DNA from 2 places in the Lysobacter auxotrophicus genome. Region 1 is predicted to be linked to the other one. Evidence: predicted binding sites of a transcription regulator. Region 1 holds the regulator's gene; the other holds the start of a gene.
The links. The regulator FliA, encoded in region 1, starts transcription of late flagellar genes. The targets are predictions, from matches to a motif close to TAAAGTTTNNCNNNCNNNGGCCGATAA.
Positions count from the first base shown of each region.

Region 2: the regulator FliA is predicted to act here: its motif matches at 3,403-3,429, upstream of LA521A_RS14900 (HDOD domain-containing protein).

Region 1 is NZ_AP027041.1:3,417,773-3,433,249, forward strand. Features, by position in the region: gene fliR (flagellar biosynthetic protein FliR) at 1-185, shown strand, start outside; gene flhB (flagellar biosynthesis protein FlhB) at 404-1,570, shown strand; gene flhA (flagellar biosynthesis protein FlhA) at 1,609-3,645, shown strand; gene LA521A_RS15560 (AAA family ATPase) at 3,789-5,975, shown strand; gene LA521A_RS15565 (MinD/ParA family protein) at 5,959-6,861, shown strand; gene LA521A_RS15570 (RNA polymerase sigma factor FliA) at 6,858-7,628, shown strand; gene cheY (chemotaxis response regulator CheY) at 7,820-8,212, shown strand; gene LA521A_RS15580 (protein phosphatase CheZ) at 8,209-8,838, shown strand; gene LA521A_RS15585 (chemotaxis protein CheA) at 9,016-10,791, shown strand; gene LA521A_RS15590 (flagellar motor protein) at 11,029-11,769, shown strand; gene motD (flagellar motor protein MotD) at 11,789-12,904, shown strand; gene LA521A_RS15600 (ParA family protein) at 12,904-13,683, shown strand; gene LA521A_RS15605 (chemotaxis protein CheW) at 13,793-14,920, shown strand; gene LA521A_RS15610 (STAS domain-containing protein) at 15,344-15,477, shown strand, end outside.
Region 2 is NZ_AP027041.1:3,259,321-3,274,797, reverse strand. Features, by position in the region: gene LA521A_RS14920 (sulfotransferase family 2 domain-containing protein) at 1-611, shown strand, start outside; gene LA521A_RS14915 (aspartyl/asparaginyl beta-hydroxylase domain-containing protein) at 614-1,240, shown strand; gene LA521A_RS14910 (DUF1294 domain-containing protein) at 1,284-1,568, opposite strand; gene LA521A_RS14905 (peptide chain release factor 3) at 1,579-3,183, opposite strand; gene LA521A_RS14900 (HDOD domain-containing protein) at 3,470-4,552, shown strand; gene LA521A_RS14895 (M23 family metallopeptidase) at 4,686-5,615, opposite strand; gene LA521A_RS14890 (NHL repeat-containing protein) at 5,620-6,732, opposite strand; SAM riboswitch class I at 6,852-6,977, shown strand; gene metX (homoserine O-succinyltransferase MetX) at 7,049-8,110, shown strand; gene LA521A_RS14880 (O-succinylhomoserine (thiol)-lyase) at 8,107-9,297, shown strand; gene LA521A_RS14875 (homoserine dehydrogenase family protein) at 9,294-10,388, shown strand; gene LA521A_RS14870 (alpha/beta fold hydrolase) at 10,614-11,630, opposite strand; gene LA521A_RS14865 (helix-turn-helix domain-containing protein) at 11,798-12,133, shown strand; gene LA521A_RS18950 (glycosyl hydrolase family 18 protein) at 12,269-14,278, opposite strand; gene LA521A_RS14850 (EAL domain-containing protein) at 14,805-15,477, opposite strand, start outside.

The sequences.
Region 1 (15,477 bases):
CGGTGAACCTCGCCTTCGGCGTGCTGGCGCGCGCGGCGCCGCAGCTCAACCCGGTGCAGCTGGGCCTTCCGGTGGCGCTGCTGGTGGGCCTGGTGCTGCTGATGCTGCTGGCACGCGAGATGCAGGGTCCGGTGGACCGCCTGTTCGACCAGGCGTTCGAGGCGGCGCGTGCGGTGACGGCCTGATGCTCCCTCCCCTGCTTGCAGGGGAGGGTTGGGGAGGGGTCGCGAAGCCGCGCAGCGGCGAGCTTCACCGCGATGCCCGGCGCTGACGCGCCGCGTACCCCCTCCCAACCCGCAGCCATCGGGCGATGGCCCGATGGCGTTCGAAGGGACGCGCGCCGATGGCGCGCAAGCAGTCCCTTCTCACCCCCTGCACGCAGGGGGAGGAGCAGAAAGCAGCCATGTCCGAAGACCAGGAAGACAAGACCGAACAGCCATCAGAGAAACGATTGCGCGAGGCGCGCGAACGCGGCGACGTCCCGCGATCGCGCGAACTGGGCAACGTGGCGGTACTCGGCTGCGCGGCGATGGCGCTGGTGGCGACGGGTTCGGGCATCGGCTCGGCGTCGCAGGAGTGGCTGCGCAACGCGCTCGTCATCGATCCGGCGATCCTCGACCAGCCCGATCGCTTGCTCCCGCACGCGGCCTCGCTGCTGCTCGGCCTGCTCAAGCCGATGCTGCCGGTGCTGCTCGCCGCACTGGGCGCCTGCTTCATCGCGCCGATGGTGATGGGCGGGCTGCGGTTCGCCAGCAAATCGCTGGCGCCGGACTTCGCACGGCTGAGCCCGCTCAACGGTTTCAAGCGCATGTACGGCAAGGAAAGCGCCGCCGAGCTGGTGCGCTCGGTCCTGCGCGTGCTGCTGATCGGCGGGCTTGCCGGCATGGTGGTGTACGGCGCGTTCCGCCACCTCACCGACATGGCCGGCATGTCGCTGCAGGAAGCCGTATCCGTCGGGCTGTCGCTGATCACCAAGGCCGTGCTGGCGATGGTCGGCGCGCTGGGCGTGCTCGCGCTGATCGACGTGCCGTGGCAGCACTGGGCGTACCGCAACCGCCTGAAGATGAGCAAGCAGGAGCTGCGCGACGAATACAAGGAAAGCGAGGGCAACCCCGAAGTGAAGGCGCGCGTGCGCCAGGTCGCCGCGCAGATGTCGCGCCGCCAGATGATGGAAGCGGTGCCCACCGCCGACGTGGTGGTCACCAACCCGACCCACTTCGCCGTGGCGCTGAAGTACGAGGCCGGCAAGATGCGCGCGCCCAAGGTCGTGGCCAAGGGCGTGGACGAGATGGCGCTGGCGATCCGCGACGTCGCCGGCAAGCACCGGGTCTCGATCATCGAAGCGCCGCCGCTGGCACGCGCCTTGTATCGGCATGCGCAGATCGACCAGGAGATCCCGGTGAAGCTCTACGCCGCCGTCGCGCAGGTGTTGTCCTACGTCTACCAGCTCAAGCGCTGGCACCCGGCGCATGGGCCGATGCCGACGCTGGGCGATGTGTCGGTCGAAAAGGGCCTGTCGGACATTGATCCCGCCAACGACGGGGCCACCGTCAAAGACCCGTCGGCATGAGCAGTCGGCCTTCCGGCGCGGGTTTCTCGCTCGCCAACATGGGCCACGCGGTGAAGAGCGGCCTGGCCACGCCCATCGTCGTGCTGGCGATGCTGGCGATGGTCATCGTCCCGCTCTCCCCGCTGGTGCTGGACGCGCTGTTCACCGTGAACATCGCCATGTCGCTGGTGGTGCTGCTGGCGGTCGTCTACGTGAAGCGGCCGCTGGAATTCTCGATCTTCCCCAGCGTGCTGCTGCTGGTCACGCTGCTGCGGCTGGCGCTGAACGTCGCCTCCACCCGCGTGGTGCTGCTGCACGGCCACCAGGGCCCGGCGGCGGCGGGCCACGTCATCGAGTCGTTCGGCCAGTTCGTCATCGGCGGCAGCTTCGCGGTCGGCATCGTGGTGTTCGCGATCCTGACCATCGTCAACTTCGTCGTCGTCACCAAGGGCGCCGGGCGCATCTCGGAAGTGTCGGCGCGCTTCATCCTCGACGCCCTGCCCGGCAAGCAGATGGCGATCGACGCCGACCTCAACGCCGGCCTGCTCTCGCGCGAGGACGCCAAGCTGCGCCGCGAGGAAGTGCGCGCCGAAGCGGACTTCTACGGTTCGATGGACGGTGCCAGCAAGTTCGTGCGCGGCGACGCCATCGCCGGCCTTTTGATTCTGGCGATCAACATCATCGGCGGCGTGCTCATCGGCGTGCTCCAGCACGAGATGACGATGAAGGACGCCGGCACGACCTACGTGTTGCTGGCGATCGGCGACGGCCTGGTCGCGCAGCTGCCGGCACTGCTGATCTCCACCGCGGTCGCGATGCTGGTCACGCGCGCCACGCGCGAACAGGAGATGGGCCAGGCGGTCACCACGCAGGTGCTCAACCCGCGTGCGCTGGCCGTGTCGGCGGCGCTGCTCGGGCTGGTCGGCATCGTGCCGGGCATGCCGAACGTGCCGTTCCTGACGCTCGCCGCGCTGCTGGGCTTCGCCGCGTGGAAGATGCACCGCCGCGCCAACGCGCCGGCCGAGGACACGCCGGAAGCCGAAGCCGCCGCCACGGCCGCCGCGCAGCCGGAACTGAGCTGGGACGAACTGCGCCCGGTCGAACCGCTGGGCCTGGAAGTCGGCTACCGCCTGATCGCGCTGGTCGACAAGCACCAGGGCGGCGAACTGCTCGCGCGCCTGAAGGGCGTGCGCCGCAAGCTCACGCAGGACCTCGGCTTCCTGATTCCCGCCGTGCACGTGCGCGACAACCTCGAACTCGCGCCGGGCACCTACCGCGTGCTCGTGCACGGCGTGCCGGTCGCCAGCGGCGAGATCCATCCCGACCGCCACCTCGCGCTCGATCCGGGCCACGTGTTCGGCAAGGTCGAGGGCATCCCCGGCAAGGACCCGGCGTTCGGCCTGGACGCGGTGTGGATCCAGCCGGGCCAGCGCGCGCAGGCCGAATCGCTGGGCTACACCGTCGTCGACGCCGCCACCGTCGTCGCCACGCACCTCTCGCACCTGGTGCGCGAGCGCGCGGCGGAACTGCTCGGCCACGAGGAAGTGCAGCAGCTGCTCGCCACGCTCGCCAAGGCCTCGCCGCGCCTGGTCGAAGACCTGACGCCGAAGCTGCTGCCGCTGTCGACCATCGTGCGCGTGCTGCAGTCGCTGCTCGCCGAGCGCGTGCCGGTGCGCCAGCTGCGCCAGATCGTCGAGGCGTTACTGGAACACGGCGCGCACACGCAGGACCCGGCGCTGCTGACCGCCGCGGTGCGCACCGCGCTGGGCCGCTTCATCGTGCAGGAACTCAACGGGCTGGGCGCCGAACTGCCCGTCTATACCTTGGCGCCGGCTCTGGAACGGGTATTGCAGGACTCCGTCAGCGGCCAGGGCGCCGCGCTGGAACCCGGACTCGCCGAGCGTCTGCATCAGAACCTCAGCGAGTGCGTCACCCGCCAGGAAGGCCGCGGCGAACCCGCGGTGCTGCTGGTCCCCGGTGGAATCCGTTCCGCGATCGCCCGGCTCGTGCGGCACAGCGTCCCCGCGCTGACGGTGCTGGCCTACGGCGAGGTGCCGGAGGACAAGCGGTTGCGGTTGGTGGGGGCGGTGGGGTGAGGCATCCGGGAATCGGCAACGGGGAATGGGGAATCGTGAAAAGAACGAACACGACACCTGCCCTGCACCGTCTTCCAACGCCCGCCACGCACACCGCTCTTGCGATTCCCCATTCCCGATTCACGATTCACGGCTGCTGACCCATGCGAATCAAACGTTTCACCGCCCCCGACATGCGCACCGCGCTGCGCATGGTGCGCGACGAACAGGGCCCCGACGCGGTGATCCTGTCGAACCGTCCGACGCAGGACGGCATCGAGATCGTCGCGGCCACCGACTACGACGAATCGCTGGCGCAGCAGGCCCTGCGCGCCGCGCTGCCGTCGATGCCGACGCCGCCCGCGCCGGTCGCCTCGCCGACCACGCCGGCCACCGCCGCGGCGGTGCCGACGATGCGCGCCACGGCGCCGGCGATCGATGCGGTCCGCGCCGACGCGATCGCCGCGTCGAACGCGACGCCGTCGGTCGAGAACCACGAGGAAAAGTCGCGCTTCGGCTCGCTCGCCGCGCTGCTGACCAAGCCGTCGAAGCCGAAGGCGGCCTGGACCGCGCCGTCGACCGACGCGTCGCGCGAGGACACGCGCGCCGTCGACGCCGTGCGACCCCACGTGGAGCGCATCGAGATGAAGAACGCAGAACCTGCACAGGCCACGCGCATCGAAGTCGAGCGCGACGAGCCGGCCGTGGTCGCGCTGTCGGCCAAGGCCAAGGCGAAGGTCGCCGAATCGCCGATCCGCGGCCGCGCGGTGTTCGCCATCGGCGACGGCACGCCGGTGCAGGCCGCGCCGGTCGAAGGCCTTCCCGCCCCGGCCGCGTCGCGCGCGCCGAAGGACGAGACGCGCGTCGCCGCCGCGATGCCGCCGCCGGACACCTCGCGCTTCGACGCGATGATGGCCGCGCTGATTCCGCAGGGCGACAAGTTCATGGCCGCTTCGATCGAAGCGGCTGCGCAAGGTGCAACACGGGAGAGCGTCACCGATCCGGCGGAGGTCGCGCCCACGGGTTCCGCCGCGATCGGTGACGCTGTCCTTTCTCTATCGGCGAACGGCGCGGAAGGTGAAGCGCCGGTTGTCGGGGCGGCGATGGTGGTCGCGTCGGAGTACCGAAGTCTTGCGGATCTGTGGACGGAAGAAGCCCCGGTTGCTGCTCCGATCGAAGAGATTGCAGTCGAGGATCTCGCTGCCGCCGAGGGTTCTCCCTCTTTCCTCGATCTGGGACGCAACCACTTCGTTGCCCCTCACCCCAACCCCTCTCCCGCGGGGAGAGGGGCTCAAGGCGCCGCGACGTCCAACGCCGTCGCAAACGCCAGCGACAACGCGTCTGGCGCCAACATGGCGCCGAGCACCACCCACCTCCACGCCGTCCCCGAAAACCGCGATCCGGCCTTCATCGCCATGCGCGACGAACTGGCGACGATGCGTGCGCTGATCGAGCGCGAGCTCGGCCAGCTCACCGTCGAACGCCTGCGCGGCTCGCCGGCGCGTGCCGCCGCGTTCGACATGCTGGTCGGTTACGGCTGCGACGAAAATCTGGCGCAGACGATCGCCGGCCGCATCGACGCCCGACTCGACCCGGCCCAGGTCCGCGAGCCGATGCTGGAAGAACTGGCGCGTGCGATTTCCGTCGCCCGCCACGAGCCCATCGACGACGGCGGCGTGATCGCGCTGGTCGGGCCGACCGGCGCCGGCAAGACGACCACCGCCGCCAAGCTCGCCGCGCGTTTCGCCCAGCGCCACCGCGCGCGGGACGTCGCCCTGGTCACCACCGACACTGAGCGCCCCGGCGCGACCGAACAGCTGCACATCCTCGGCCGCCGCCTCGGCGTGACCGTGTGCGAGGCCGCCGGTCCGGAGGCGCTGAACGACGCGCTCGACCAGCTCGCCGACTACCCGCTGGTGCTGGTCGATACCGCCGGCCATGGCCTGCGCGACCGCGCCCTGCTCGGCCAGATCCTCTGGCTGCGCGCCGCCAAGCGCGTGCGCAGCCTGCTCGTGCTGCCGGCCAACACCAACGCCCACGACCTGGGCGAAGTGGTCCGCCGCTACCGCCCGGCCTCGCCGGAAGGCGTGGTGCTGACCAAGCTGGACGAGACCGGCCGCCTGGGTTCGCCCCTGTCGGTGCTGGTCCAGCAGGGCCTGAGCCTGGCCTACACGACCGACGGGCAGGCCGTCCCGACCGACATCGCCGCCGCCGACGCAACCCGTCTGGTTTCGACCCTCGAGAAAGTGCGACGTGCTGCCGATAACCCCCTCGGGTCTCTCGAACTTTCGCAACTCAAGCCCCGCCCCGTGACCCTCCCCACCGAGGACCGACATGCATTCGCCAGCTGATCTCAACGCCACTCCCGCCGCCACCGGAAGCGCGCGCGCGCCCGTCCGGGTGATCGCGGTCGCCAGCGGCAAGGGCGGCGTCGGCAAGACCTCGGTGTCGGTGAACCTCGCCATGGCGCTGGTCCACGCCGGCCAGCGCACGCTGCTGCTGGACACCGACCTGGGCCTGGCCAACGTCGACGTGATGCTCGGCCTGTCGCCGCAGTTCACGCTCGCCGACGTCTTCGCCGGCCGCTGCGAACTGCAGGACACGCTGCTGGAAGGCCCGCGCGGCCTGTGGGTCGTCCCGGCCGCGTCGGGCAAGCGCCACATGACCGAACTGCTCCCGCAGCAGCACATCGGCCTGGTGCACGCGTTCTGCCAGCTGGACCTGCCGCTGGACGCGATGGTGGTGGACAACGCCGCCGGCATCTCCGACAGCGTGCTGACCTTCTGCCAGGCCGCGCAGGACGTGATCGTGGTGGTGTGCGACGAACCGGCCTCGGTCACCGACGCCTACGCGCTGATCAAGGTGCTCAGCCGCGAGCGCGGCGTCACCCGCGTGCAGGTGCTGGCCAACCAGGTCAACAACGCGATCGAGGGCAAGCAGCTGTTCGAGAAGCTCGAACGCGTCAGCGCGCGCTTCCTCGACGTCACCCTGCATTACCTCGGCGCGGTGCCGCGCGACGAATGGCTGCGCCGCGCGATCCAGCGCCAGGAAGCCGTCGTCGAAGCCTTCCCGGGCTGCCCGTCGGCGCTGGCCTTCCGCGACATCGCACGTCGCGCCGGCAGCTGGCAGTCGCCGCTCGGCCCGCGCGGCGGCGTGGAGTTCTTCATGGAACGCCTCGTCGCCCACGGCGCGAACGCCGCCAGCACCAACGACCCGTTGAGGAGCGCCGTCGCATGAACGCCGCCGCCCAGCAGTACAAGGCGACCCAGCGCGCGGCCGACCACGGCAACGCGACGGAGATCGTCGAGAAACACGGCGAACTGGTGCGCCGCATCGCGCACCACCTCGCCGCACGCCTTCCCGCGAGCGTCGAGATCGACGACCTCATCCAGGCCGGCATGCTCGGCCTGATCGACGCGGCGCGGAATTTCCAGGCCGACCAGGGCGCCGCGTTCGAGACGTATGCGTCCATCCGCATCCGCGGCGCGATGATCGACGAAATCCGCCGTGGCGACTGGGTGCCGCGCTCGGTGCATCGGCGTTATCGCGACGTGGTCGCGGCGACGCGCGAGGTCGAACAGCGCACCGGTCGTGCCGCGACCGCGCAGGAAGTCGCCGTCGCCCTGCAGGTACCGCTCGACGAATACCACCGCATGCTCGAGGACGCCGCGCGCGGCCAGCTGATCAGCCTGGAAGCGCACGTCGACGAACACGACGGCGAGCCGCACCTGGCGCACCACGCCGGCGCGACGCCCGCGCGCGAGTTCGAGCAGGTCGCCTTCAAGCAAGCGCTCGGCGCGGCCATCGGCAACCTCCCCGAGCGCGAACAGCTGGTGCTGTCGCTGTACTACGAGCAGGAACTGAACCTGCGCGAGATCGGCGCGGTGCTCAACGTCTCCGAATCGCGCGTCTGCCAGATCCACGGCCAGGCGATGCTGCGACTGCGCTCGCGTCTGGGCGAATGGCGCGGCTCGCAGAACGATGATGACGACGATGGTTATTGACCGCTTTTGATTCTGCTCCTCCCCCTGCTCGCAGGGGGAGGTTGGGAGGGGGTACGCGGCGCGAAGCGCCGGGCACAGAGCACTACGCCGGATGTAACCGCGCTGTGCACTTCCCCCCTCCCCAACCCTCCCCTGCACGCAGGGGAGGGAGTTCACCGCCCGACCACCCTTTCGCACCAGAGCAAGCCCACATGGACAAGAACATCCGCATCCTCATCGTCGACGACTTCTCGACCATGCGCCGCATCGTCAAGAACCTGCTCAACGACCTGGGCTTCTTCAACACCGCCGAGGCCGACGATGGCGTGACCGCGCTGGCCGAGCTGAAGAAGGCGCCGTACGACCTGGTGGTCACCGACTGGAACATGCCGGGCATGCCGGGCATCGACCTGCTCAAGGCGATCCGCGCCGACGCATCGCTGTCGAAGATCCCGGTGCTGATGGTCACCGCCGAGGCCAAGCGCGAGCAGATCATCGAAGCCGCGCAGGCCGGCGTGAACGGCTACGTCATCAAGCCGTTCACCGCCGCGACGCTGGAAGACAAGCTCAACAAGGTGTTCGAGCGCCTGGGAGCGGCTGCGTGATCGACTCGCCCTCCTGCGAGAAGGCGCTCGGCGAGGACCGGCAGGCCGTCATCGGACGCCTGCATGCCGCGTTGTGGGCGCTGGAACACGACGACCTCGCCGGCTGGCGCAGCAACGTCGACGCACTGATCCAGTGGCGCAGCCAGCCGCTGGTGCAGGGCCTGGCGAAGCTCGCGCGCGAACTCGACACCGCGCTGGGCAACGGCGCCGCGTCGCCGAACGCCTCGCTGCCGGAAGCCTGCGCGCGCCTGGAACACGTGGTGCACGTGAGCGAGGACGCGAGCCATCGCACGCTCGACCTGATCCAGGAATGCGGCGTGCTGCTGGGCACGCTACCGGATGCCTCCACCGAGGAACAGGCCGCGACCATCGCCGCGATCCGCTCGCGCATGTCGGAAATGACCGCGGCGCAGGGTTATCAGGATCTGACGGGCCAGATCATCCGCCGCGTCGTCGAACTCGTCCGCGCGGTGCATGCGGGCCTGGGCGAGATGACCGACGGCGAAGCGACGCCGATCCACCTGAACCACAACAACCGCGGCTTCGGCCCGTCGGTCGCGGGCGTCGATCCCACGCCGGCGACGCAGGACGACGCGAACGAGTTGTTGTCGTCGCTGGGGCTTTGAGGTGACGTCCGACCTCCACGGCAGTTGTAGCCCGGGTAAGGCCATGGGCCGCACCCGGGGCAACGTCTCCGGAGCCGCGAATCCCGGGTGCGCTTCGCTTACCCGGGCTACAAGAGCAGGCGTCACGCCGAAGGTCGGAAGCCCGCTTTCGCGGGAACGAATTGAAGTGAGAGTTCCATGAGCGCCATCGCCAACGACATCGCCGCCGACTTCCTCATCGAAGCGCGCGAGATCCTCGACCAGCTCGGCGAGCAGATGGTCGCGCTGGAGCACGCGCCGACCGATCGCGACGCGCTCAACGCCGTGTTCCGCGGCTTCCACACCATCAAGGGCGGCGCGGGCTTCCTCGACTTCGGCCCGATGGTGGAGATCTGCCACGCGGTCGAAGACCGCCTGAACGTCGCGCGCGACGGCACGGTGCCGATGGACGCCGACGCGTTCGACGGCGCGCAGCAATCGCTGGATCTGCTTGTCGACATGCTCGCCGCCGTGTCCAACGGCGAGGAACCCGAACACGCACCGCCGGCGCTGCTGAAGTCGCTGCGCGATGGCACCGGCGCGTTCGTCACGCACGTCGCGACGATTTCGCCGAAGCCGGCCGCAAAACCTGCGCCGGCGCATGCCGAAGTCGACCTGGAAGCCGAATTCGAGGCGATGCTGGACCAGATGCACGGCGCCGGCGGCGTGCCGGGCGCGGTGCCGATGCCGGCCGCCGCGCCCTCGCCCGCACGCCAGCCCAAGGCGCCCGCCGCGAACGCGCACGCCAAGGCCGAAGACCCGACGGTGCGCGTCGACGTGCGACGCCTGGACGCGATGGTCGACCTCGTCGGCGAACTCGTGCTCGCGCGCAACCGCCTCAAGACCATCCGCCCGCGCCTTCGCGATGAAGACCTCGACCGCGCGGTGACCGCGCTCGATGTCGCCACCTCGCGCCTGCAGTCGGCGGTGATGATGGTGCGCATGCAGCCGGTCGGCCGCGTGTTCGCGCGTTTCCCCAAGCTCGCGCGCGACGTCGCGCGGCAGGTGAAGAAGTCGGTCGAGCTGGAAATCATCGGCGCGGAAACCGAACTGGATCGCAACCTCGTGGAAGCGCTGGCCGATCCGCTCGTGCACCTGGTGCGCAACGCGATCGACCATGGCATCGAATCGCCCGACGCGCGCCGCGCCGCCGGCAAGCCCGAACAGGGCACGGTGCGCCTGTCCGCGCAGCAGGAAGGCGACCACGTCTCCATCGAGGTCAGCGACGACGGCGCCGGCATCGACCCGGAAAAGATCCGCCGCAGCGCGATCAAGAAGGGGCTGATCGATTCCGACGCGGCCGCGCGCCTGACCTCGGACGAATGCCTCAACCTGATTTTCCTCGCGGGGTTTTCCACGCGCAGCGAGGTCAGCGACCTGTCCGGGCGCGGCGTCGGCATGGACGTGGTGCAGTCGAAGATCCGCGAACTCTCCGGCCAGGTGCAGATCCATTCGGAAGTCGGCCGCGGTTCGCGCTTCGCGATCCGCGTGCCGCTGACGCTGGCGATCCTGCCGACGCTGCTGATCGAGCTGGAGGACGACGTCTACGCGCTGCCGCTGGTGCGCGTGGTCGAAGTGCTGGCGCACGAACGCATCGAACCGCTGTGGGTGGACGGCCAGCGCATGCTCGACCTGCGCGACCAGCCGCTGCCGCTGATCGACCTGCGCACCTGGCTCGGCCTGCCGCCCGAACCGCGCACCACCACGACCTGCGTGGTGCTGCAGTCCGGCGACGCGCGCTTCTGCCTGACGGTGGATCGCGTGCGCGGCCGCGAGGAAGTGGTGATCAAGGCCCTGCCCCGCACGCTGCGCGGCCTGGCCGGTTACGCCGGCGCCAGCCTGGTCGGCGACGGCCGCATGGCGCTGATCCTGGATGTCGACGCACTGCTCAGGACCGGGCTGCGCGGCTCAAGTAGTGGCGCGAAGGACCGTTAAGACGGACGAAGGATCGCGATCGCTTCTCCTTCTTCCGCAAGCGGGACGTTGGTTATCCCTTCTCCCGCAAGCGGGGGGTTGGTTATCCCTTCTCCCGCGAGCGGGGGGTTGGACATCCCTTCTCCCGCAAGCGGGAGAAGGTGCCCCGAAGGGGCGGATGAGGGTGCGCCCTCACCCCGGCCCTCTCCCGCACGCGGGAGAGGGGGAACACCGAAACGAACGGACGACTTCCCAACGATGGACAGACTCAGCGTAATCGGCATCGTACTCGCGCTCGTCGCGCTGGTCGGCGGCAGCATCCTCAAGGGTGCGGGCCTGTCCGGCCTGTGGTCGCCGGCCGCGTTCGTCATCGTGATCCTCGGCACCATCGCCGCGATCCTGGTGCAGACGCCGATGGCGACGTTCAAGCGTGCGCTGGCGATCGTGCGCTGGGTGTTCCGCCCGCCCATGCAGGACCGCCCGGCGATGATCGCGCGCCTGGTCGAATGGTCCACCGTCGCGCGCCGCCAGGGTTTGCTCGGCCTGGAGGCCGAAGTGAACGCGCAGGACGATGCGTTCGTGCGCAAGGGCCTGCAGATGGTCGTGGACGGCGTGGAGCCGGAGAACATCCGCGCGATGCTGGAGATCGAACTGCACGGCCAGTCGCAGCGCGACCTCGCCGCGGCGAAGGTGTTCGAAGGCGCCGGCATCTACTCGCCGACGCTGGGCATCATCGGCGCGGTGCTCGGCCTGATGGCGGTGATGAAGAACCTCGCCGACCCGAGCAAGCTCGGCCACGGCATCGCGGCCGCATTCACCGCGACGATCTACGGCATTGGCCTTGCGAACCTGGTGCTGCTGCCGATGGCGGCCAAGCTGAAGGGCCTGGTCAACCAGCAGGCCGACGAGCGCGAGATGATCATCGAAGGCCTGATCGGCATCGCCCAGGGCGAGAACCCGCGCAACATCGAAGCGCGGCTCAACGGCTTCGTGGTCTGACGGAGCCGGAACGACAGCCATGGCCGGGCGCCGCCGCCACCAGCACGAAGAACACGCGAACCACGAAGCCTGGGCGATCCCCTATGGCGACCTGATCACGCTGCTGCTCGCCTTCTTCGTGGTGATGTACGCGATTTCCTCGATCAACGAAGGCAAGTACCGCGTGCTGGCCGATGCGTTGTCCTCCGCGTTCGGCGGCCCGCCGCGCACGGTGTCGCCGATCCAGCTGGGCATGCACCAGCTGCGCGGTTCGGCGTTCGATCGCCCCTCCCTGGTGACGCCGGGCTCCAAGTCGGGACCGTCGTCCTCCACGCCCATCGCCTCGCCGCGCATGAAGCAGGTGCTGGACATGCCGACCTTCGGCGCGAACGGCAGCGGCAGTGGCAGTGGAATGGATGCCGCACGCGAGATGTCCGAGCGCGAGACCGCCCAGGGCGCGCAACTGCATTCGATCGGCCGCCGCATCCAGGAAGCGCTGTCGGAACTGGTGAAGCAGAAGCTGGTCACCGTGCGCCGCAGCTACAACTTCCTGGAAGTCGAGATCCAGAGCGACATCCTCTTCGCCAGCGGCGTGGCCGTGCCGAACCCGCAGGCGGTCGACACCGTGCGCCGCATCGCCACCGTGCTGGCCGACGAGCCCAACGCGCTGCGCGTGGAGGGCTACACCGACAACATGCCGATCGCCACCGCGCAGTTCCCTTCGAACTGGGAGTTGTCGACCGCGCGCGCGGCGAGCATCGTGCACGTGATGTCGCAGGCCGGCATTTCGCCGAGCCGTCTTGCGGTGGTCGGCTACGGCCAGTACCAGCCGATCGCCGACAACGCCACGCCCGAAGGCCGCAACGCGAACCGCCGCGTGCTGCTGGTGATCCTCGCCAGCCCGCAGGGGCCGGACGCGATCGAGGAGCGCGGTCCGGCGAGCATCGCGCTGGACGACTCCGCCGACGAGGCACGCGCTGCCGATACCGACGCTGTGGATGCCGACCTCTACCCCGCCGTGAAGGCGCCCGGCGCCGCCGCGGCCGCTGCGCGCGCGCATGGCGCGGGCAACGAAGGCATCGCCTCCGACACCGCACGCGCCGCCGCCGCGGCACGAAGCACTTCCACCTCCACCACCCAACCGGGAGCGGGCTGATGCGCGCCTGGGCTATTGCCAACCAGAAGGGCGGCGTCGGCAAGACGACGACGTCGCTGTGTCTTGCACGCGGGCTTGCCACCGCGGGAAACCGCGTGCTGCTGCTCGACCTCGATCCGCACGCGTCGCTGACGCGCGCCTTCGAGATCCCCGCCGATCCGCCGCCGCCCGGCACCCACGACCTGTTCGCCAACAACGGCGTCGGGCTGCTGGAACTGGCGCGCTACACGCAGATCCCGGACCTGCAGGTCGTCGCCGCGCAACCCGCTCTGGCGACGCTGGAACGTCGCGGCGCGACGCAGCCGGGCCTCGGGCTCGCGCTCGGTCGCGCGCTGCACACCGTGCGCGAGGTCTACGACTACGTGCTGATGGACTGCCCGCCCACGCTCGGCCTGCTGATGGTCAACGCGCTGGCGGCGGCCGACCGGTTGATCGTGCCGACGCAGACCGATCCGCTCGCGCTGCACGGGCTGGCCGACATGCTGCGCACGGCGGAGATGGTCGAGCGCTCGCGCCGTCGTCCACTGCCGCGCCACGTGCTGCCGACGCTGTTCGACCGGCGCACGCGCACGGGCGTTGCGAGCCTGTACGAGCTGCAGGACCGCTACGGCGAACGCGTCTGGCCGCACGCCGTGCCGATGGACACGCGCCTTCGCGACGCCGCCGCGCTGGTGAAGTCCGACCCGCCGGACGGCCGCGGCGTCGACATGTACCGACGTGCGCTGAAGTGGCTGCTGGAGCAGGAAGCCGCCAGCGAGTCGCACAAGGAAGCGGCGTGAGTTTTGCAGGGTCCCTTCGTCACCGGCGCGAAGACGCCGGCGACGCGCGATCTGTTCCACCGCATCAAGACACTGGATTCCCGCCTTCGCGGGAATGACGGAAGTAGACATGAACCACCCCGCCCTCGACGCCTACCTGGACGAACTGCTCGACCTCACGGTCGATGCGGTGGCGCCCGCGCCTGTCGCGGCGAATGCGCCGGTCATGGCCGTCGCGGACGAGACCGCCGTCGCGGCACCGATCGACGCCACTGCTTTGCCCGAGACCATCGAGTCGCCGGACGTCGAGGTTCCGGCGCCCGGCGATGTTCCGTCGCCGGCGATCGAAATGTCGTCGCCCGTCGACGCGGGGCTGCTCGCCGAACTCGACGCCGATCCGTTGTTCGCCGCGCAGGCGCCTGCCGCCGCCGTTGAACCTCCGGCCGCGGACCCGATCGCGTCGATCGATCCCGGCCTGCTCGCGGAGCTGGCGTCCGATCCGCTGTTCGCCGGGCAGTTCGCTGCACCGGCGGACCTCGCGCCCGCGACACCGCAGATCGATCCGGGCCTGCTCGCGGAGCTGGATTCGGATCCGTTGTTCGCTGCGGCCATGGCGGCGCCTGCCGCGCCTGCACTGCAGATCGACCCGGGCCTGCTCGCCGAACTGGATTCGGACCCGTTGTTCGCCGCGGCGATGGCGGCTCCGGCTGCGCCTGTCGCACCGAAGCCCGCGCCGACGCCGGCGCCGGCACACCGACCCGCGCCGCGCGCCCCGATGCCGCACCCCGATGCGCGCAGCGGCCTGCGTCCGGTCGAACTCACGCCGCCGGCGTTGCCGCCGTCGGTCACCACGACGCATCGCTGGCTGCGCGTCGCCGTCGGCGAGGACAGTTACGCCGTCGAACTGCTGCGCGTGCAGGAAGTCGGCCGCACCGTGCCGATCGTCGCCATGCGCGGCGCCGCGCCGTCGGTGCTGGGCGCGATGAACCTGCGCGGCCGCATCGTGCCCGTGTTCGACCTGGGCCTGTGGCTGGGCACCGGTCGCGTCGTTCCGGACGAGCGCGCGCGCATCGTCGTGGTGGAACGCGACAACGAACTGATCGGCGCGCTGGTCAGCGCGGTCGACGACGTGGTGACGCTCGGCCCCGACCGCATCGAACCGCCGCTGATGGCCGCGCCGTCGCGGGCGATCGTGGGCGTGGCGCGCGTGGTGGCGAAGCCTACCGTTCTGCTGGATGCGAATGCGTTGTTTGGGTGAGGCAGGCCGCTTACGCGGCACTGCCGCGTGGCCTGCCGAACGACCGGCCACGGAGGGCCGGGCCGGGCGTTCCGAAGCGAGAGCGTCGCGCCATGGATGGCTTCGATAACCGCAACGAAGGCGCGCGCACTTGTAGCCCGGGTAAGGCCGAAGGCCGCACCCGGGGGAACGATCGTCCCGGAACATCCGCCCGTCAGCCATGCAACGCGCTGCGGCGCGCTCATCGTCGCAGGGCTGGATTGCACGACGGCGCGGTGCGCTCCGCTTACGCGGACTACAAGCGCTGCGCGGCGTCGCAACCCCTCCCCAACCCTCCCCTGCGCGCAGGGGAGGGAGCAGAAACCGGCTTCGGCTACTGCACTCAAGTCCCCGCCGCCCCCGCCGTTATCCCATTCGAATGACCACGGCGAACCACACACAGCCATGAACGCACTGCCTCTTCCCTCCGACCTCGGCATCGAACACGTCGCCGACCTGCAGGCCACGCTGCGCCCGCACCTGGAGGACGCCGAACCGCTGTCGCTCACCGGCGATGCCGTCGAGCGCGTGCACACGGC
Region 2 (15,477 bases), 160 kb from region 1:
ACCAGCACCGCTTCGTTTTCGCCGCCATTCCCAAGACCGGCACGCATTCGGTGCGCCAGGCGCTGCGCGAGCACCTGAGCGAGGACGACCTCGAACAGGTCGGCCTGTTCGTCAACAAGCGCTTCCCGTTCGAGGAACTCGCCGCCATTAAGCACGGGCACATCTCGCTGCAGCAGATCCGTCCGTTCCTCGGCGACGAGGCGTTCGGCTCGTACTTCAAGTTCGCCTTCGTGCGGAACCCCTTCGACCGGTTCATCTCGTACTGCGCCTTCATGACGCGTGCCGACGGTGCGTTCCTGAAGAACCCCAAGCAGGTGATGCGCTACATCCTCGATGATCCGCGCGCGAAGCAGCACGTGCTGTTCCAGCCGCAGCACACGTTCGTCACCGACGAAGACGGCACGCTGCTGGCCGACCACGTCGGTCGCGTGGAAGACATGCAGGGCTCGTACGATCTCATCTGCGAACGCCTGAAGCTGCCCGGCGCCACGCTCGGGCAAGTCAACAGCTCGCGGCGCGGCAGCTATCGCGATTACTACGACGACGCGCTGATCGACGACGTCGGCACGTTGTACAAGCGCGACCTCGAACTGTTCGGCTACGGATTCTGATCATGGCCACCGTTTTCTCGCCTGCCGACATCCAGCCCAACCCGCGCAAGACGACCTCCGTGCGTCGCCTCGGTCATGTCGATATCGCCCGGCTACGCGAGGCGGTGCTGGCGATTCCGGACGCGACGTGGGACGCGGAGAACGCGGACAAGCCCAACCGCTTCGAAGCGCTCGACCGCACGCGGCACATCGTGTTCCGCTTCGTCAGCGACTTCCAGGACTGGCGGAGGCATTACGAACGTCCGCTGTGGGCGTCATGGCGCGAACTGCTCGAACCGGTGCTCGCGCAGGCCGTCGCGCCGTATGGTTACGCGAACGCGGAGTTCCCGCGCGTGATGCTGGCGCGCATGGCGCCCGGCGGCGTGATCAAGCCGCATCGCGACGCGAACCCGGCGGCGAAATGGCCGCACAAGATCCACGTGCCGTTGCTGACCAACGAGCGCGTCGTGTTCTTCATCGACGGCGTCGGTTACCACTTCGTGGAAGGCGAGGCCGTCGAGGTGAGCAACATGGCCGTGCACGCCGTGGAGAACAACGGCGACACCGACCGCATTCACCTGATCTTCGAGTATTTCGACGCCGACCAGCCGGTGCCGGCGTGGGTGGGGAAGTTGCCGGCGCGGAAGTAGACGCTTGTAGCGCTACAAACGCTTGCTATTGCCTGGCGAATCGCTACCGCTGGAAGTACACGATCCCCAACAACGCCAACTGCCCGACGACGATCAGCATCATCGCACGTCGAAACGACGCCTTCGCCGTCTTGTGCCGGAACAGCCCCATCGACAGCAACGCGCCCGGCGAGCCGCCGAGCAGTGCGAGCGCCAGCAGCACGCGTTCGGGCACGCGGCGGCGCGTGCCGCCGGCGATCGCCTTGTCGTAGCCGTACACCAGCACCGTGACAGCATTGAGCGCCAGCCACGCGACCAGCAGTACCGGCATCAGTGTGCTGTCGTCCACGCGGCGTCCCTCAGTCGAACGCCGCCGCGTGCGCGTGTTCGCGCGTGGCGAGGAAGGTCACGTCCGGCGCGCGCTCCTGCGCGAGCTGCAGGTTCACGCGCGTTGGCGCCAGGTAAACCAGCTGGCCGGCCGCGTCGAGCGCGAGGTTCATCGCGTTCCTGTCGCGGAACTCCTCGAGCTTCTTCTCGTTGTCGCAGCGGATCCAGCGCGCCGTGGCGACGCCCACCTGCTCGAAGCTCGCGTCCACGCCGTACTCGTCCTTCAGCCGGTACGCGACGACGTCGAACTGCAGCACGCCGACCGCGCCGAGGATCAGGTCGTTGCTCATCAGCGGGCGGAAGAACTGCGTGGCGCCTTCTTCCGACAGCTGCGCCAGGCCCTTCTGCAGCTGCTTGAGCTTGAGCGGATCGCGCAGGCGCGCACGGCGGAACAATTCCGGCGCGAAGTTCGGAATGCCGGTGAAGCTCAGCGATTCGCCTTCGGTGAAGGTGTCGCCGATGGAGATCGTGCCGTGGTTGTGGATGCCGATGACGTCGCCCGGCCACGCGCTTTCGGCGATCTCGCGATCGCTCGCCATGAAGGTCAGCGCGTTGGCGAGCTTCACTTCCTTGCCGCTGCGCACGTGGAAGGCCTTCATGCCGGCGGTGAACTTGCCCGAGCACACGCGCATGAACGCCACGCGGTCGCGATGCTGCGGGTCCATGTTCGCCTGGATCTTGAAGACGAACCCGCTGAGCTTGGGCTCGTACGCCGCGACTTCGCGCGAGGTCGTGGCGCGCGGCTTGGGCGAGGGCGCGTGTTCGACGAAGAAATCCAGCAGCAGCTGCACGCCGAAGTTGTTCACGGCCGAACCGAAGAACACCGGCGTCTGCTCGCCGGCAAGGTACTTCGCCACGTCGAACGGATGCGAGGCGCCCTCGACGAGTTCGAGTTCGTCGCGCAGCTCCTGCAGCATCTGCGTGCCGATGCGTTCTTCCAGCGCCGGATCGTCGATGGACGCGAAGATCGTCGAATCCTGGCGGGTGAAGTTGCGGCCCTGTTCGTACAGGTGCACCTCGCCGGTGACCAGGTGCACCACGCCCTTCAGGCGCTGGCCCATGCCGATGGGCCAGGTGATCGGCGCGCACTGGATCTTCAGCACGCTTTCCACTTCGTCCAGCAGCTCGATCGGGTTCTTGCCCTCGCGGTCGAGCTTGTTGATGAAGGTCATGATCGGCGTGTCGCGCAGGCGGCACACCTCCATCAGCTTGATCGTGCGTTCCTCGACGCCCTTGGCGACGTCGATGACCATCAGCGCCGAGTCCACCGCGGTGAGCACGCGGTAGGTGTCCTCGCCGAAATCCGCGTGGCCGGGGGTGTCGAGCAGGTTGACGATGCGGTCCTCGTAGGGGAACTGCATCACCGAGCTGGTCACCGAGATGCCGCGCTCCTTCTCCAGCGCCATCCAGTCGGACGTCGCGTGGCGCGCGGCCTTGCGGCCCTTGACCGAGCCGGCCATCTGGATCGCACCGCCGAACAGCAGCAGCTTTTCGGTGAGCGTGGTCTTGCCGGCGTCGGGGTGCGAGATGATCGCGAACGTGCGGCGGCGGGCGGCTTCGAGGGAAACGTCGGACATGACTGGCGGGCGCGGACGGGCCGGACGGCGGTCCGCGGTTCGATAGGCGGGAAAGGCGGGAATTATACGCGTGGGGCGCCCGGAGGCCGCCGGAGGCGGTCGCGCGGGGCCGGACGGCTCGGGCGCACCCGGAATTTGCCGATTCTGGCGCCCCGTCGGAGGAGCGGGTGGGAAATGTGAGCTACCTCCCAGTTCAGAACTTCCCCGTTCAGCAGTTCCTAAAGCCCGGCCTTTCCGCGCCGCTACCCGTCATGGATATTCGCATTCCGTAATTCCGGGGGTTGCAGTGCGCATCGTGATCGTGGGTGAGGACGCCGGCCGCGCCGGCGAGTTCGAGGAGTCGCTGAGCTATTTCGACCTCGGCTGGGATGTGCAATGGCTCGCCGAGCCCGACGCCGCGCTGTCGCTGGGCGAACCTGTCGATGTATTCATCTGCGGCCTGCGCCTGGGCGCCGTGCCCGGGCCGATCCTGCTGAGCCAAGTCTCCGCGCTGTACCCGCAGGCGGTGCGCATCCTGCTGCTGGACCAGGGCGAGGACAGCGCGAGCATGCAGGGCCTGGATTGCGCCCACCGCCTGCTCTCGCGACCGCTCGACGCGGGCGAGCTGATCGAGGCCGTGGACAGCGTCGCCGAGCTGCGCAACGTGCTGGGCAGCGAGGAGCTGAAGCAGGCTGTCGGTCGCGTCGGCTCGCTGCCGCCGCCGCCGCGCCTGTACCTGGAACTCTCGCGCCTGCTGCGCGATCCCGACGCGAGCAACGCCGCCATCGCGCAGATGCTGTCGCAGGACCCGGCGATCGTCGCCAAGGTGCTGCGCCTGTGTAACTCGGCGTACTTCTCCGGCGGTCGCGAGATCACCGACATCCGCGCCGCGGTCACGCGGCTGGGCCACCAGCAGCTGCTGCGCCTGGTGCTGGCGAGCGAGGCCTTCGGCCCGACGCAGCTGGCCGGGAAGGAGCGCGAGGCGATCCAGGACCGCGCGCTGCGTACCTCGCGCCTGGCGCGTCGCCTGCTCGCCGGCCCGAGCGCCGAACTCGCCGCGACCGCGGGCCTGCTGGCGGAAGTCGGCAAGCTGCTGCCGGGCGTGTCCGACGGGTCGGAAGGGTCGACCGGCCCGCACTACGCCGAAGCCGGCGCGTACCTGCTGGGCCTGTGGGGCCTGCCGATGCCGATCGTCGAAGGCGTCGCCTTCCAGCACCGCCCCGGCCGCCTGAAGGCCAGCGGCTTCTGGGTCGCCGGCGCCGTGCACGTCGCCGCATCGCTCGTGGCCGGCGCACCGGTCGACGAAGGTTACCTGCGCAGCGTCAACGTCCTGGATCGCTTGCCGCAATGGCGCGATCTGGTGGAGCCGTCGGCGGCGCAGGCGGCGTAAGCGGTCGTTCTGCCTGATGTTGCAGAAGGGCGCGTCGGTGGCGCGCCCTTCTCACGCGGCGTTCGAAAGATGGAATGACGCTCGCGAACTGAAGCACATCCACCGTTGAAGACGCCAGCTTCGTCGGGCGCCGCTAATTGCCCGCAATCCGCAACGGCCCCTGCGGCCCGGTCATGCGGAACGGGATCGACTCCAGCTTCATCCCGCGATTGACCTGCACGGCGAAGTGCAGGTGCGGGCCGGTGGTGAAGCCGGTGTTGCCCGACAGGCCGATCTGCTGCCCGGCGCGCACGCGCTGGCCCACGCGCACCAGCGCGCCTTCGGACTTCAGGTGCGCGTACAGCGTCATCGTGCCGTCCTCGTGCAGGATGCGCACGAAGTTCGCGCGGCCGCCGTAACGCTCCAGGTTGAGCCCGGCCTTGTCGAAGTCCGACTCCACCTGCATCACCACGCCATCGCGCGCGGCGAGCACCGGCGTGCCGATGTCGGCGGCGAAGTCCACCGCGTAGCGGTTCTGTTCGTCGCGATGGCTGAAATGCCCGCCGTAACCCTGGTCGATGCGGAACTGCGCCTGCTGCAGCGGCAACAGGTACTCCACGTCGCGCGGTCGCGCCGACGGATCGCCCGGCAGGCTGTCCATCTGCAGTTCGAAATCGAAGCCGCGATCCGGGTCGGCCGAGCTGAGCACCGCCACCAGCGCGCTGCTCCCCGGCGCGATGGTCGCGCGCGCGGGCAGTACGGGATTGCCGATCACGTTGTCGCTGCGACTGAAATCCAGCTGCACCTGCACCGGGCCGGACAAGCGGTTGTCGGCGAAGGCGAGGAAGCGGTCGCCGTCGTTCTCGATGCGCAGCCGCGCGATCGCGCTGGGTTCGCCTTCCACCGGGATGACCTTCAGCGAATCCCTCATCTGCGAAGGCGCGGTGTCCGGCACGTGGTCGCCGTAGTGGGTGATGCCGCTGCGGTCGGTCCAGCGGTAGATCTTCGCCGCGCCCGCGCCGAACGCCGTCAGCAGCGCGAGGCCGCCGAGGATCCACACGACGTGGCGGGGCGCGCGCTTCATCGCGTCACTGCGCGCAGTCGGGCGAGAGATGCAATACGCGCGCGACTTCGGCCAGGTCGAAGGCCGACACCGACTTGTCGTCGTGCACCGCGAACAGTGCGCCGTTCGGGAACGCCAGCGTGGACGCCGCATGCAGCGCGACGCCGTCGGTGTGCGCGGTGGTTTCGCCTTCGAAACTGCCGCGCGGCTCGAGCGTGGCGCGATCGAACAGATGGAAGATCGTCAGCGGCGCGAGCTGGTCGACGGCGATCCAATAACCGCTGCCGTCGGTGCAACTCCACAGCGCGACACCTTCGGCTTCGGCGCCGAAGCTGTCCTGCGGCAGGCTGCGTCCGGTGTATTTACCGCTGAAGCTGTACTCGCGCAGCGTGGATTCGTGGCGACGGTCTTCGTCGGCGATCAGCAGGCGGTCGTTGCCCGGATCGCCCGCGATGGATTCCACCATGCGCAGCGCGGCGTCGGGCGACGTGTCGCCGAACGAACCGGCATACGAGGCGCGCAGCCGTCCGGCCTGATCGAACTGCACGCGGTAGCGGCGCACGCGCTGGTCCAGTTCGGCCAGCGGCGGCACTTCGTCGAACTTCTTGCCGTACATGAAGCTGTCGGTGACGTAGATTTCCAGCTCGCCCGGTTCGGTCTCGGTGAGCCACAGGCCATACGGGCTGCGCAGTTCCTTCGTGCCGAACGCGCCGACCGGCGCGAAGTCCGGCAGCGACAGCACCTGCACGCGGCGGTTGTCGCGTTCGACGACGAACACGTAATCGCCGTACACCGCCACGCCGTTGGGGCGGTCGAACTGGCCCAGCGCCGTGCCTTCCCCGCCGACATCGCGCAGCCGTCGGCCGGTGTCGGCATCGAACACGACCAGCCGGTGCGTCGACTTCGCGGTGGCGATCAGCCACGTCGCGCCTTCCTCGGTGGTCCAGGTGGCGAGCGAGTCCAGTTCGTCCTGCGCGCTTTCGCCGGAAACGTAGCGTTCGGGCACGGTGCGCACGTCGGGTGCGACGACCGGTGTTGGCGCGGCCACGGGTGCGGCGGGCCGGGTGGTGGTGCAGGCGGAAGCCAGGGCCGCCAGCGCAAGCGCGATGGCGGCAGGGGCGGAAAGGCGTGGGGTCATGGAGCCGAAGTGTATTCGGGCCGCCTTTGCTCAGGGAGCCGGAGACGTGACCGACATAATAAATCGCTATATGCGGATGAAGCGATTGACACCGCTCCGGGCCGGGGGCAGACTGCGGCCATCCATCGAGACCGGCTGAGGGACAGGCCCTTTGAAGCCGGGGCAACCCAACCCAGCGCGCAAGCGCGGGCGAAGGTGCCAATTCCTGCGACGGGGCGCGTCAGGCGCCGGTCGGAAGATGGTTGCGATGCGCGCCCGAGCGGGTGCGCGCTGCGACTCGCAGGCTCGGTGGCCCTTCGTCTTCAAGGATGCCGCCATGAGCTTCGCCCCCGTCTCCGCCCTCGCTTCCGACGCCGCGCCAGCCGAACGCATCGACGCGTTCGATCACGTCGCGCACGCCGCCGTGTTCGCCAACGCCCTGCACGCGCAGCGCGGCGAATGCACGGTCGAACTCGACCTGCGCCACGCCGGCAAGCGACGCATCGCGTTGCGCTACGAGATCCTCGGCGACCGCACGCTGCCAGCGGTGTTCGTCGCGGGCGGCATCTCGGCGCATCGTCACCTCGCCGCCAGCGCGACGTTCCCGGAGCACGGCTGGTGGGAGCAGCAGATCGGCGCGGGCAAGGCGCTGGATCCGCGCGAACGCTGCCTGGTCGCGTTCGACTGGGTCGGCGCCGACGGCACGCTGGACGCGCCGCTGGATCCGGCCGACCAGGCCGACGCGATCGCCGCGCTGCTCGACGTGCTGCACATCGGGCGTCTGCAGGCGTTCGTCGGCTGCTCGTACGGCGCGATGGTCGGCCTGCAGTTCGCCTCACGGCACGAAGCGCGCGTCGAACAGCTGGTGGCGATCAGCGGCGTGCACCGCGCGCATCCGTATGCCAGCGCGTGGCGCGCGCTGCAGCGTCGCGCGGTCGCGCTGGGTGCGCTGCAGTGCGACGAGACGCATGGGCTCGCGCTCGCCCGCCAGCTCGCCATCCTGAGCTACCGCACGCCGGAGGAATTCGCCGCGCGCTTCGCGCCGGCGCAGGTGAGCGAAGGCCGCGTGCGCGTCGGGGCGGAGGACTACCTCGATCATTGCGGCGCCAGCTACGTGCAGCGCACGTCGCCGACGGCGTACCTGCGCCTGTCCGAATCCATCGACCTGCAGGACGTGGATCCCACGTCGATCCGCCTGCCGGTGACCGTCGTCGCCGTGCTCGAGGATCGCCTCGTACCGGTGTCCGATGCCTACGACCTCGTCGAGCGGCTGCGCGGCGAAACGCGCCTGCGCGTGGTGCGCTCGCTGTACGGGCACGACGCCTTCCTCAAGGAGGAGCGCGCGATCGCGCAGGTGCTTGGCGAAGCGTTCGACGACGTCCTGGAGGTGGCCGCATGAGCACGCGCAACCGCTGTACCGCCGCCGTCCGCGCCGGCATCGACCGCGATACCGCCTTCGGCGCCGTCACGCCGCCGCTGGTGCTGTCGTCCAACTTCAGCTTCGCCGGCTTCAACGAGAAGCGGCAGTACGACTACACGCGCAGCGGCAACCCGACGCGCGACCTGCTCGGCGAGGCGCTGGCCGAACTGGAAGGCGGCGCCGGCGGCGTCGTCACCGCCACCGGCATGGGCGCGATCACGCTGCTGCTGCACGCGCTGCTCAAGCCGGGCGATCGGCTGGTCGTGCCGCACGACGGCTACGGCGGCAGCTGGCGCCTGTTCAACGCGCTGGCCAAAAAGGGCGCGTTCGAGCTGATCACCGCCGACCTCACCGATCCGCGCGCGCTCACCGACGCTCTGGCGAGCGATCCGACCGTGGTGTGGATCGAAACGCCATCGAACCCGCTGCTGCGCATCACCGATCTGCGCTTCGTGATCGAGGCAGCGCAAGCGAAGGGCGCGATGACGGTGGTCGACAACACGTTCCTGTCGCCGGCGCTGCAGCAGCCGATCGCGTTCGGCGCCGATTACGTCGTGCATTCCACGACCAAGTACATCAACGGCCATAGCGACGTCGTCGGCGGCGCGGTCGTCGCCCGCGACGCGGAACAGCACCAGCAGCTGGTGTGGTGGGCGAACGCGCTCGGATTGACGGGCTCGCCGTTCGACGCCTTTTTGACACTGCGCGGCCTGCGCACGCTGGACGCGCGACTGCGCGCGCACCAGGAGAACACGCAGGCGCTGGTGTCGCTGCTCGACGCGCATCCGGCCGTGCTCGCCGTGCATTACCCCGGCCTGGAATCGCATCCGGGCCACGCGATCGCCGCGCGCCAGCAGTCGGGTTTCGGCGCGATGCTGAGCGTCGAACTCGACGGCGGCGTCGAAGCGGTGCGCGCGTTCCTCGACGGCCTGCAGTGCTTCACGCTCGCCGAATCGCTCGGCGGCGTGGAAAGCCTGGTCGCGCACCCGGCGACGATGACGCATGCGGCGATGTCGGCCGAAGCGCGCGAGGCCGCGGGCATCGGCGAAGGCCTGCTGCGCCTGTCGGTCGGCATCGAGCATGTCGACGACCTGGTCGCCGACATCGCCGCCGCGCTGGAACGCGCGGAGCAGGCCGTCGCGATCGCCGAGCGCATCAAACGATGAGCGTGGCGGCGGTCGAAGTCGCGCACGCTTGCGCCGCGCAACCCGCGCCGGCGCGCGTAGCGCTGCTGGGCACCGGCACGGTGGGCGGCGCGGTGCTGGCACGACTCGCGTCCTGGCGCGGCTCGCCGCTGGGCGATCGCGTGACGCTGGTGCATGTCGCCAACTCGCGTGCCTGCGCGGGCGACCGTGCGGGACTCGCGGCCGCCGATGCACTACGCCGCCTCGCGTTGACGCCGCAGGGCAGTTCGCTCGATGCGGTCGACAGCGCGCTGCGTGGCGATGGCGCGCGCGTGGTGATCGATGCGACCGCGAGCGAAGCCGTCGCCGAACGCCATGCGCACTGGCTGGCGCAGGGCATCCACGTCGCCACCGCGTGCAAGATCGGGCAGGGCACGTCGTTGTCGCGGTGGCGCGCGATCCGCGCCGCGTCGCTCGCCGGCGATGCGCGGTACGGCGACAGTTCGACGGTCGGCGCAGGGCTTCCGCTGCTGCGCTCGCTGCGCGAACTGCGCGAGGGCGGCGACCGCATCCATGCCATTGCCGGCGTGCTGTCGGGCTCGCTCGCGTGGCTGTTCAACCAGTACGACGGCATGCGGCCGTTCTCCACGCTCGTGCGGCAGGCGCGCGACGCCGGCTACACCGAGCCGGACCCGCGCGACGACCTCTCCGGTGAGGACGTGCGCCGCAAGCTGCTGATCCTCGCGCGCACGGCGGGCGTGGAGCTGGAAGCGAGCGACGTCGACGTCGCATCGCTGGTGCCGCCGGAACTGGCGATCCTGTCGAAGGACGCCCTGGACGCCGCGCTGCCCGCGCTCGATGCGCCGCTGCGCGAGCGCTTCCAGTCCGCGTACAAGCGCGGCGAGAAGCTGCGCTTCATCGCGCGATTGCAGGACGGGCGGGCCAGCGTCGGGCTCGAATCGCTGCCGTCCGATCATCCGCTCGCCGGCGGCGCCGGCACGGACAACCGCGTGGCGATCTGGTCCGATCGTTACGCGACGCAGCCGCTGGTGATCCAGGGGCCGGGTGCGGGTGCGGACGTGACGGCGGCGGGGCTGCTGGACGATGTGTTGCGGTTTTTGCGCAGCCGCTAGAGTTGCACGTCATCGCGGAGCTTCGCCGCGATGACGGCGTGCTCTTGTAGCCCGGGTAAGCGAAGCGCACCCGGGTGGGGGAGGCGACCGCGCTCCCGGGTGCGCTTCGCTTACCCGGGCTACAAAGGCAACGGCGCAAGCTCGCGAATGCCGGCGCGGTCGCGTGCCCCGCCGCTCACCCCAACCCCTCTCCCGGTGGGAGAGGGGCCAAGCGCACCGGGTGGGTCACCGCCCCGTCGCCAACGCCTCCAGCAACGCCTTCTCGAACCGCGCCGGCGCTTCGACCTGCGGCGAATGGCCCAGGTCGTCGAACTCCACCAGCGTCGCACCCGGAATCGCCTTCGCCGCGCGCTTCCCGAGCGCCGGGTAATCGCCGAGCGTTTCGCGAAGTTCCGGCGATGCGCGGTCGCGACCGATCGCGGTGCGGTCGCGCTGGCCGATGAACAGCGTGGTCCGTACGCGGATCTGCGGGAATTCGTGCACGACCGGTTGCGTGAACACCATGTCCGTCGTCAGCGCCTGATTCCACGCGACGCGCTGCTTGCCGGGGCCCGCGTACAGACCGGCGAGCATGCCGACCCATCGATCGTATTCCGGCTTCCACTGGCCGCTGTAGTACACCTGCTGCTGGTAGCGCTTGATCGAGTCGAAGCTGGTTTTCAGCTCGCCGGCGAGGTTCGCGTCCACGCTTGCCCACGGCACGCCGAGCGCTTTCCAGTCCTCCAGGCCGATCGGGTTCACCAGCATCAGCTGCTGCGTCTGCTGCGGATACATCAGCGCGTAGCGCGCGGCGAGCATGCCGCCCATCGAGTGGCCGACGATGCTCGCCCGCTCGATGCCGAGCGAATCCAGCAGCGCCTTCGTATTCGCCGCCAGCTGCTGGAAGCTGTACTGGTAGTGCGCGGGCTTGCTCGATTTGCAGAAGCCGACCTGGTCCGGCGCGATGACGCGATAGCCGGCGCCGGTGAGCGCGCGGATGGCGGATTCCCACGTCGCCGCACAGAAATTCTTGCCGTGCAGCAGCACGACGGTGCGGCCGTTAGGCGCGGCCGGCGCGACGTCCAGGTACGCCATCCGCAACGCCTCGCCCTGCGAGGTGAACGCGTGGTGCTTCACGGGGAAGGGGTACTCGAAGCCTTCCAGTTCCATTCCGTACGACGCATTGCGCACCGGTGCGTCGGCCGCGACGGCGGACGGCGGGAGGACCAGCGACAACGCGCAGGCGAGCAGCACAAAGCGCATGAACAGGCTCCATCGAAGGGGATGGCCGACCTTACCGCACGCGATGCGACGGCCATGAGGCGCTGGCGGCCGATTGGCGGCGCCGCGGTGGGGTGAACGCGGTTCACCAACGTTTGGCCTATGTGGCGGCGCATCGCGCTGGCTAGCATCCGACGAAGGTTCACGCCATGGGCCGCCCGATGGATCGCCCGATCTCGCCCGACATGGATTCGCAGGCACGCTGGCGGCTCGCGGGCGACGGCTGGTCGCTGCGGTGTCCCGACGGCAGCGTGGTGCCCCTCACGCGCACCGAACGCGTCGTGCTTGAACGCCTCCTGCTCACGCCCGGCCAACTGGTCACGCGCGAGGCGTTGGCCGATGCGTTTACCGACGGGGACTTCGATTCGCATCGCCTGGATTCGCTCGTCTACCGGCTGCGACGCAAGGTCGCCGACGGCTGCGGCGTGCACCTGCCGCTGGATGCGATCCACGGCGAAGGCTACATGCTCGACGCGATGCGCTGATCCCGCGCGGTTCCGGCCTAGAGCAACCACGAAACCGCCGCATAAAAAAGGCGCCGACCATGGGATCGGCGCCGAGGGCAAACCCGGGGAACGGGTCTGGAGAGTTCGAAAGTCGGACCAGTGGATGTCAGCGCATCACTTCAGTCCGTTGTTGATCGTGTTGACCAGCGTGCCGGCCGAATCGTCGCCGCTGAATTCCCAGAAGAACGCGCCGCCAAGGTTCTGCGCCTTCACGTAGCCCATCTTCTCGGTGACCATCGCCGGGGTGTCGTAGCTCCAGAACGTGTTGCCGTCGTACTTCCACGTCGCGCGCGCGGTGGCGTCGGTGTAGACGGTGCCGGGGCGATCCTTCAGGACTTTGTAGTCCTCGTTGCCGGCTTCATACGTGCCGGGCGCCGCGGAGCCGGTCTGGTACAGGCCGTTGTTGACGTTGGGCACGCCCGTCCAGCCGCGGCCGTAGAAGCCGATGCCGAGGTTGAGCTTCGAGGCCGGCACGCCGCGCGTGAGGAAGGCCTCCATCGCATCGTTGCTGTTGTAGAGCTTCTGGTCGCCGGTGGACGGATCGTTCGGCGAATCGAACAGCGCCGAGTGATGGTTCGTGCGCGCATCCCACGTGCCGTGGAAGTCGTACGTCATCACGTTGATGTAATCCAGGTACTGGCTGTACGCGGCCGGATCGGTGACGCGCACCTTGTCCACGCCCGCGCCGGCGGCGATGGTCAGCAGCAGGCCCGGTCGCACCGCATCGAGCTGGCGGCGGAACTCGGCAAGCAGCGCGGTGAAGTTGGCGCTTTCCTCCGGCGTGCCGCAGGTGAGGCCACACGCGGACGGGTATTCCCAGTCCAGGTCGATGCCGTCGAACACGCCCGCGGCCGCACCCGCACCGCCCGCGCCGTCGGTGACGGGCAGGTTGCCGCGGATGTACGCATCGATGCACGAGGACACGAACGCCACGCGGTTTTCCGGGCGCGCCGCGCTGGCGAACCCGCGCGACCAGGTCCAGCCGCCGAGCGAGATCAGCACCTTCAGGTTCGGGTACTTCGCCTTGAGCTGCTTGAGCTGGTTCCAGTTGCCGCGCAGCGGCTGGTCCCAGGTGTCGGCCGCGCCGCTCACGCTTTCGCCGGCCTGGAAGGCCTTGGTGTAATCGGCGAATGCATCGCCGCCTTCACCGGTCGCCTCGTTCGTCGGGATCGTCACGCCGACCTGGCAGCGGTTGTTGCGCACGTTGCCGAAGGCGTAGTTGATGTGCGTGATCTTCGACGCGGAACCGCTGGTGTCGATGTTCTTCACGCGGTAGTTGCGGGCGTAGATGCCCCACTGCGCGAAGTAGCCGATGATCCGCTTGTTGCCGCCGCCGCCGGTGGTGAGCGTCTTCGCGCTGACCGATGCGCTCTGCGCCGATGCATTGGACGGATTGGCCGCATCGCGCGCACGCACGGTGTAGCTGTACGTCGTGTTCGCGGCGAGGCCGGAGTTGGTGTAGCTGGTCGTCGTGGGCGAGGCGATGAGCGTGCCGCCGCGATACACGTCGTAGCCCGCGACGCCCGCGCCGCCGGCATTGTCGGTAGAGGCGTTCCAGCTCAGCGCGATGCTGCTGGACGACAGCGCCGTCGCCGACAATCCGGTCGGCACGCTCGGCGGCGTGGTGTCCACCGGCGGATTGACCGTGGAGACGGTGATGCTCGCCGCCGGCGAGGTCTTCGTCGCGCCCTGGTTGTCGGTGGCCTTCGCGGTGAAGCTGTGGCTGCCGGCCGTGGCGTTGCTCCACGTCACCGCATACGGCGCGCTGGTGTCGACGCCGAGCGATACCGTGCCGCGGAAGAACTCGACGCTCGCGACGCTGCCGTCGCTGTCGCTCGCATTGGCGGTGACGGCGATGTTGCTGCCGGCGTTGTAGGTGGCGCCGTTGGCGGGCGAGGTGAGCGTCACGCTTGGCGGCTGGTTGGTGCCGACGGTGCCGCATGCGCCGAGGTCCGTGTACCAGCCGCAGCTAGGACAGTGCGTCGGCGGTGCGTTCCAGATCTGGATGTTCGCCTGGTACAGGCGGTTCTGGTAGACCAGCTTGTCGCCGGGGTTGTAGATGGTGGACGCGGTCCACGCGGGGATCGCGGCGCACGACACCGTCTGTGCATGCACCGCGGGCATCGCCGCCAGTGCGAGCAACGTCGAAAGCGCGAACGCGACCGGTCTTGCGGCATTCCTGTTTGCATCTCTCACGAGCTTCCCTCCGATACGAGATTGACCGCCACACACAAGCCGGACCCGATCCGGGGCCGACGACTAGTTGTTCGTGGATGCCGCGGGAGCACGCGCCTCGCCCCACGTCAGGCGTGGCTGGCGCGTTGGTGCGATGAAGTCGATCTGGCGCGAATCCGGCACGCTGATCTCCGCGATGCGGCGACCGGGAGCGGCTGCGTCATGCGCCGCGGGAATGGCCCGGTCGAGCGCTGACAACGTTGTCAGCGGGTATCCGGTCGATCCGTGACTGCCTCCGCACTTCGCGCGGATTGCCGCTTGGCGCCGACGAACGCGACGCGCGATCACACGCGAAAGCGCCTTGCGTCACGCGTGCTTAATGAATGTCTTGCAGACAATCGTTAAACCAGCCAGGACAGGCGGGCGGGCACCACGCCGCATGTTGCGACGCCGCACGCAGCGGCGTGAATGGCACTCAGGCCGGAACCGGCCGCAGCAGGCGCCGCTCGAAGTCCGACGCGAGCATCGGCGCGCCGAACAGGAAACCCTGCACCTGCGCGCATTCGGCGGCGAGCAACGGGGCGACTTGCGCCTCGCGTTCGACGCCTTCGGCCACGACCTGCATGCCCAGGTTGCGTCCCAGCTCGACCACCGCGCGCACGATCGCCAGACCCGCGGTGTCGCGATCGATCTGGTCGGTGAAGGCGCGATCGATCTTGAGCTTGCGCAGCGGGAACTCGCGCAAATGGCTCAGGCTCGAATAGCCGGTGCCGAAGTCGTCCAGCGCCATCGCGACGCCGAGGTCGGACAGCGCGATCATCGTCGCCACGCTGGACGCGGGGTCGGTCATGATCTGGCGCTCGGTGATTTCCAGTTCCAGTCCGTCCGCCGGATATCCATGACGGCGCAGCACGCGATCGACCGCGTTGCGAAGGCGGTTGGCATCGCGGAACTGTGCGCTGGAGACGTTCACCGCCATGCGCATCGGCGTGAGCCCGCGCGCGCGCCACGCGGCCGATTGCCGCACGGCTTCCTCCAGCACCCATTCGCCGAGCTGCTCGATCAGGCCATGTTCTTCGGCGACGGGAATGAACGTCGACGGCGTGATGCGCCCGTGCCGCGGATGGTCCCAGTACACGAGCGCTTCG